Regions from separate parts of the Paenibacillus sp. FSL H8-0104 genome, predicted to be linked through region 2. Evidence: predicted binding sites of a transcription regulator. Region 2 holds the regulator's gene; the other holds the start of a gene.

Region 1 (3,430 bases), 850 kb from region 2:
CGCTGGAATAAGCAACCCTGTAGCTCCATATAAGAACAAATACACGATACTTTTTTTGGAACCATAATTTTCGAAAGCATAGAACGACCCACGAATGGCAAGTAAAATGACGGCAATACTTCCTGGAACAAGCAGCGCGGAGCCATAATAATAGGCCGTGTCCGGGAAAAATCCAACGATGCCAATATAGAAAAAGACAAAAAATACATTGGTGATCTCCCAGACCGGTGATAGATAACGGGAGATCAGACGATTAATCAGATGATCCTGCTTTGTCAGGCGTGCATAAAAGGCAAAGAAACCTGCTCCAAAATCAATGGAAGCTACAATAAGATAGCCGTACAAGAACAGCCAGAGTACCGAAATACCAATTAATTCATAACTCATCAGGCCTGATCCCCTTTCTTGGCTGATTGATCATGCTGCTCCTTCAACCATTTCTCCATCTCGAGTTCAGCAGGATTGTTATTGAACAACCGTCTCAGTACGACGACACACATAACGCCTAGCAGGATGTAGAGAAGCAAGAAGACGAAAAATAAAATTCTCACACTCGGTGAAGAAGTAGCGGCCTCTTCTACCCGCATATAACCTCGGATGATCCATGGTTGCCGCCCGATCTCTGCATAGAACCAACCCATCTCAACGGCCAGAAAAGCAAGCGGTGCACTCAGTGCAACCATACGTAGCATCCACTTGTTAAACTGATTACGTTTCTTCCAGAATACAAACAGGAAGTACAGACTTGATATAGCAAGCAGAGCGAATCCAATACCAGCCATTAGATCAAACAAATAATGCACAAGTAAGGGCGGGTGTTCATCTGGTGGAAATTCGTTCAGCCCGGTTACCTCGGCGTTAAAGTCTCCAAAGGCAAGGAAACTGAGCAGTTTCGGCAAATGAAGAGCGCCTATAATTTCATGTTCTGCATTCAGCCATCCCAAAAAAATCAAATCCGCGCCGCTTTCCGTCTCGAAATGCCACTCGGCAGCTGCGAGCTTCTCCGGCTGATGCTCAGCCAAAAACTTGGCAGACACATCTCCAGCTAAAGAATTTAACAAACTGAATACCAGCACAACGGCCATCATGAGATTCAAGCCTTTTTTGTGGTAGGCTGACACTCCTTTTCTCAGCATCGCAAAGGCTGCTATTCCTGCTAACAGAGCAGCTCCTGTCAGATAAGCCGAGCTTAATACATGGAACACTTTGGAGAACGTCGCTGTATTCAGCATCGCTTGCACGGGGTTCACTGCCATGAATTGACCTGCTTCCATGACAAAACCTTCAGGCTGGTTCATGAAGCCGTTCACTGTTGTAATAAAAACAGCAGACATGCCTGCCCCGGCGACAATCGGAATAGTCAGCAACCAGTGGATATACGGATTTTTGAACCGATCCCACGTGTACAGATAAATGCCCAGGAATATTGCTTCAAAAAAGAATGCAAATACTTCCATAAATAGTGGCAGTGCAATGACATTCCCCGCCAGTTTCATAAAATTCGGCCATACCAGGGCCAACTGCAGTGATATCGCTGTACCTGTCACAACACCAACAGCCACAGAAATGACAAACCCTCTGGACCACCTCTTTGCCATAAGTATGTAATGGTGATCCTTCTTCCGAATGCCGATGAACTCTGCAATAGCAATCATCAAAGGTACACCGACACCAAGCGTTGCAAAAATCACGTGGAACCCGAGCGTCAAACCAGTCACCAGCCTGCTCCATAAAACCGTATCAATAGCCATTCTTTGTGTTGCCTCCTTTCAAACTCTGTTCAATTTAGAAACATTCAATATCAGATTTGGCCAAGCTCAATGCAGAATTGCGAAAAATTTCACAAAGTTAGGTATGACGATATCTTGCCACACCTATAATGCGTTTACTCCTGTAGGCCCCCGATAATAACAATCATTGGATGCCTATTAAAATCTGATATTGATGCACTTAATGTACTAACCAAGCCTATTAATCAAAATTATTATATCTTTATTTTTACCTAATTCAATCAAAGACACGTCTTCTACCCTAAACGTTCAAGAAAGGATCAACTCTTTCTGACAACTTGGTGAAAATCAAAAAATACACCCAATGGAGCTATTGATTCATTGGGTGTAAACGTGTTATTGCACGGAAGATTCTCTATTTTACTTTCTCCGGACTCACCGCACCTGCCTCGCGACGTACGCTCATGATGATCAGTGATGCAGCTAATACCGTAAGGATGATTCCAAGCATCTGAAATCCTGTCACATTGAATGTATCCCCCATAACAATTCCAATCAATAACGACGATAAAATGGTCCCCAGGTAGCGTGATGTATTAAAAATACCCGATGCGACTCCAATCATTTCTTTCGGTGTGCTTTTAAACAGTGCTGCTTGCATACCGACCGCGTTTAGGCCGTTACTTATGCCAAATAAAGCTAAGGCAACAATGATTATGAAGATTGGAGAAGTTTCATTCATAACAACGATCAATATAGAGCCAAATGTCATTAAAGAAGCGGATACGATCAGAGCTGGCCGTGATCCTGATCTGTCAATCCAGCGTCCTGCGATCGGAGCAATAATGACTGAGCATAACCCCAAAGCTAGCATGCTCATTCCTGTATGAACTTCGTTGAGATGACGTACCTGCTTCAAATACGTAGGAACTCCAAAAAAAAGTGCGTAAAACAGGATGTTCACCAGCATGTATTGCACATTCACCCAAGTCATCTCGGGATATGAGGCAAACGTTCGCAGAGGGATAAAAGGCGTGGCTGCTTTTAATTCATGTCGGATGAACATGACGAGTGCGATTAACCCGATCCCCCCTGTCAGCAGATGCCATGTTGAAATATCTCCTGTGGAATTTACTGATAGTAAACCGATGAGCAGAGTCACCAAAGCTACCGTAAACATCAGGATACCTGGTGCGTCAATTAACGCAAGCCATGGCCGAATGGACATGTGACCAGAGATAGACGGAGATTGCTCGTCCTTCGGGATTGTTTTCCAGGCGAACCAAAAACTCACCAAGACAAACGGAATATTAACGAAGAATATGCTGTGCCAGTCCCACCAATGAATCAATACTCCACCAATAAAAGGTCCAATTGCAGCCGCTCCAGAAAGGAATATAGCCAAGGTGGACAAGGCGGAGGCTTGTTTTTCAGTCACGTTCATTCTGACAATCGCCATTCCGACGGCCACCATCATACTTGTGCCAAATGATTGAACAATCCGGAATACGATGAGCCATGAAAAACTGGGAGACCACGGAGCTAACATGGACGATACAAAAACAATAACAAGACCCATGAGGAAGATCTTCCTGCGGCCAAACAAATCACTACACTTGCCCATGACGGGTTGAGCGACAGCACTGGCAATGTAAAATGATAAAATAATCCACGAAACGGCTGTAAAATTAAGTTGATAC
Region 2 (3,430 bases):
GTTCGCAAAGGGGACAAATTGCTGCTTGAAGTGAAAGAGGATCAGGATGATTATCAATCGGATAGTCTGATCACGGACATTACAGGATTGCTGAAAGATCTGACCACATTGAAGGAGAATCTACGTTTCTTCATGCGTATGGATGACGCCAAAACGGTGTACTGGATGGAAGCCAGCGGTCAGTTCCGCAGTAAATCTCTTCAGCTGTATGCCGTACCTGTAGATGTCAGTGCCCAACTTAAGGATTTATTTTTTGACAAAAAGAAAAGTGTTGTGCTTACATCGGCTACGCTCTCGGTAGATAAGTCATTCCAGTTCATGATTGAGCAGCTTGGCTTACAGGAAGCCTCTGAGAATAATCGGCTGTTAACGTCGATGCTGCCATCACCTTTCAACTATCGCGATCAGGCACTTCTGGTGATTCCGCGTGATTTCCCGAGTGTGAAGGGAAGTGTGGGTGATGCGCACTTTGTTAATATGCTGGTGCAATCACTTGCAGAGACGGCAATTGCTACGCGTGGACGCATGATGGTTCTGTTTACTTCATACAAGATGTTGCGACAGGTCTATGATCCGCTGAAGGAGGCACTGTCTGGCAACGACATCTCGTTGCTTGGGCAAGGCGTTGACAGTGGAAGTCGTTCCAAATTGACTCGCAGGTTCCAAGATGCCAAAGCAACGGTACTTCTGGGCACAAGCAGCTTCTGGGAGGGTGTAGATATCCCGGGAGAGGCGTTAACTTGTCTCGCTATTGTGCGACTGCCGTTCCAGCCACCGAATCATCCGTTGGTGGAAGCCAAGAGTGAGTTGCTTCAGGAGCAGAAGAAAAATCCGTTCATGAAACTGTCCGTGCCACAAGCGGTCATTCGTTTCAAACAGGGATTTGGCCGATTGGTACGTACAGCAAAGGACAGAGGAATTGTCATTGTTTATGATACACGGGTGATTGAAGCGTATTATGGTAAATTCTTTTTATATTCATTACCTGGACCCAAAATGGAGCATATGCTCACGGAGCAGATGGTTCCACGAATTACCGAGTGGTTGGAAAAACCTGCTAATGAACAAAAATAATGGTTGTTTTGTTCGTTATATCATTGCATGACACTATCGTTTGGCGTTAAACTTTATTAGATATTTCCGTATCCGATTAAAGTAGTTGCACGTAAGAACTTATAACCTAAATTACAAGGAGCATTCTGTATAAAATGTCACGTTTATCTTTGAGTTTTATACAGAATGCTCATCTTTTCATCTATTATTTTATCGTGGCCTTGGTAAGGGGGAGCAAGAATGAAATCGGATAAAATTTCGGAAGCGGTGGTACGACGTCTGCCTGTTTACTTGCGTTATTTGAACGAGTTGCATCAGCGTGAGGTGGCTACTGTTTCTTCTCAAGAGCTTGGACAGAGGCTGGATCTGAATCCGGCCCAAATTCGTAAAGACCTGGCTTACTTCGGTGATTTTGGTCGTAAAGGGATCGGGTATGATGTATCCTATTTGATCGAGAAAATTCGTCACATTCTCAAAATCGATCAGCAAATTAATGTAGCTCTGGTAGGAGCGGGTAACCTCGGTCAAGCCTTGTCCAACTACAACGCATATCTGAAAGACAACATGAAGATTGTTGCTGTATTTGATGCATATGGACCGAAGATAGGTAGTCAAATCAACAGTTTGACGGTAAAACCAATGGATGAATTGACGGAAGCGGTTAAAATGGAAAACATTCGCATCGGAATTATCACGGTTCCGGATACGGAAGCCCAAAATGTAGCCGATCAGCTTATTGAATCAGGAATTGAAGCGATCCTTAATTTTGCACCAACCATTCTAAAAACACCGCCGCATATCCGCATTCACCATGCTGACTTTACAACAGATCTGCTTAGTTTGGCCTATTACTTGGATACTGGAAAGGACGACGAGGAAGATGACAACAAATAGATGGGTAATTCACAATGGCAAATTTGCTGTTAATGAAGGCGGCACAACATGGAACGTGGTCCAAGGATACATGGTTGTTGAGAATGACAAGATTGTGCATATTGGTGAGACATTGCCGGATGAAGACAAAAATTGTACCAAAGTGGATGGAAAAGGACTGTTCTTCCTGCCGGGTCTGATCAATACGCATGGTCATGCAGCGATGTCGTTGCTCAGAGGGCACGGAGACGATCTTGCATTGCAAGTATGGTTGCAGGAAAAAATGTGGCCGATGGAAGCGAAAATGACTTCAGAAGATGTATATTGGGGAACTTCGCTATCAGTGCTTGAAATGTTGAAAGGCGGAACTACAGCTTTCCTGGACATGTACGATCACATGGATCAAGTTGCCAAAGTTGTGGAGCAATCCGGCGTTAGAGCGGCACTGGCACGTGGTGTAATCGGGCTGTGCTCGGAAGAAGAACAATTGCGGAAGCTGGAGGAGTCGGCAGCGTTTGCACGTGAGTGGAATGGACAGGCAGATGGTCGCATTACAACCGTAATCTCGCCACACGCCCCATATACATGCCCTCCTGACTACATAGAGAAGCTTGTGCAGGTCGCGAACGACCTAAACCTTCCCCTTCATACACATATGTCGGAAACGCTTCGTGAAGTCGAGCAGAACGTGGCTGATTATGGACTGCGTCCTGTGGCACATCTGGAGAAACTGGGCTTTTTCTCTCGTCCATCCCTGGTTGCACATGCGGTGCATCTGAATGACGAAGAGATTGAGATTCTGGCCCGCCATGATGTGGCTGTATCCCATAACCCGGGAAGTAATCTGAAACTCGCTTCCGGTGTTGCGCGGGTACCTGCGTTGCTGAAAGCAGGAGTTACCGTGTCACTCGGAACAGACGGTCCAGCAAGTAACAACAACCTGGATATGTTCGAGGAAATGAGACTGGCTGCATTGATTCACAAAGGTGTATCTGGTGACCCGACGGCAGTGCCAGCAGGCGAAGCGTTATTACTCGGAACGTCATACGGTGCCAAATCCATCTTCTTGAATAATACCGGAGCACTTCAGGTTGGCATGAAGGCTGATTTTATCGCCCTTAACATTGAACAGGCACATTTCTATCCACATACAGACCTGATCTCACATACGATTTACTCGGCTTCTGCCAAAGATGTTGAACACGTATGGGTGGATGGAAAACAAGTAGTGAAACATGGCGAATGTCTGACGCTGGATGAAGAACGCATTTTGCGTGAGTCTCAATTGGCATTTGATGGTCTGCTTGCTCGTTAATTGCAGGACAGCATCATAGGGAAAGGAAGTTCGGCTTTTGAAGAAAAAAAAGAAGTGGATATGGATTTCGCTGCTTGCACTGGTTCTGATTCTGTTTGGACTTCAGCGTTATTACGTTCATGTCACGCAGGACCAACGCAAGGAAGAAGCGCTCGCCATACAAGCAGCACAGGAGCAACTGGGCATTAC

What was found. The regulator Rex, encoded in region 2, represses fermentation and respiration genes when NADH is low (regulators of the CRP and FNR family bind a similar motif). The targets are predictions, from matches to a motif close to TTGTGAAATATTTCACAA.
Region 1: NST38_RS15350 (cytochrome ubiquinol oxidase subunit I) is a predicted target of Rex. The motif match lies at 1,829-1,846, and genes of this name have one in related genera.

Annotation. Positions count from the first base shown of each region.
Region 1 covers NZ_JBBOTC010000001.1:3,437,424-3,440,853, reverse strand. Annotated here, with positions in the region: gene NST38_RS15355 (cytochrome d ubiquinol oxidase subunit II) at 1-387, opposite strand, end outside; gene NST38_RS15350 (cytochrome ubiquinol oxidase subunit I) at 387-1,751, opposite strand; gene NST38_RS15345 (MFS transporter) at 2,146-3,430, opposite strand, start outside.
Region 2 covers NZ_JBBOTC010000001.1:4,285,392-4,288,821, reverse strand. Annotated here, with positions in the region: gene dinG (ATP-dependent DNA helicase DinG) at 1-1,074, shown strand, start outside; gene NST38_RS18975 (redox-sensing transcriptional repressor Rex) at 1,294-1,947, shown strand; gene NST38_RS18970 (amidohydrolase) at 1,934-3,241, shown strand; gene NST38_RS18965 (DUF5590 domain-containing protein) at 3,279-3,430, shown strand, end outside.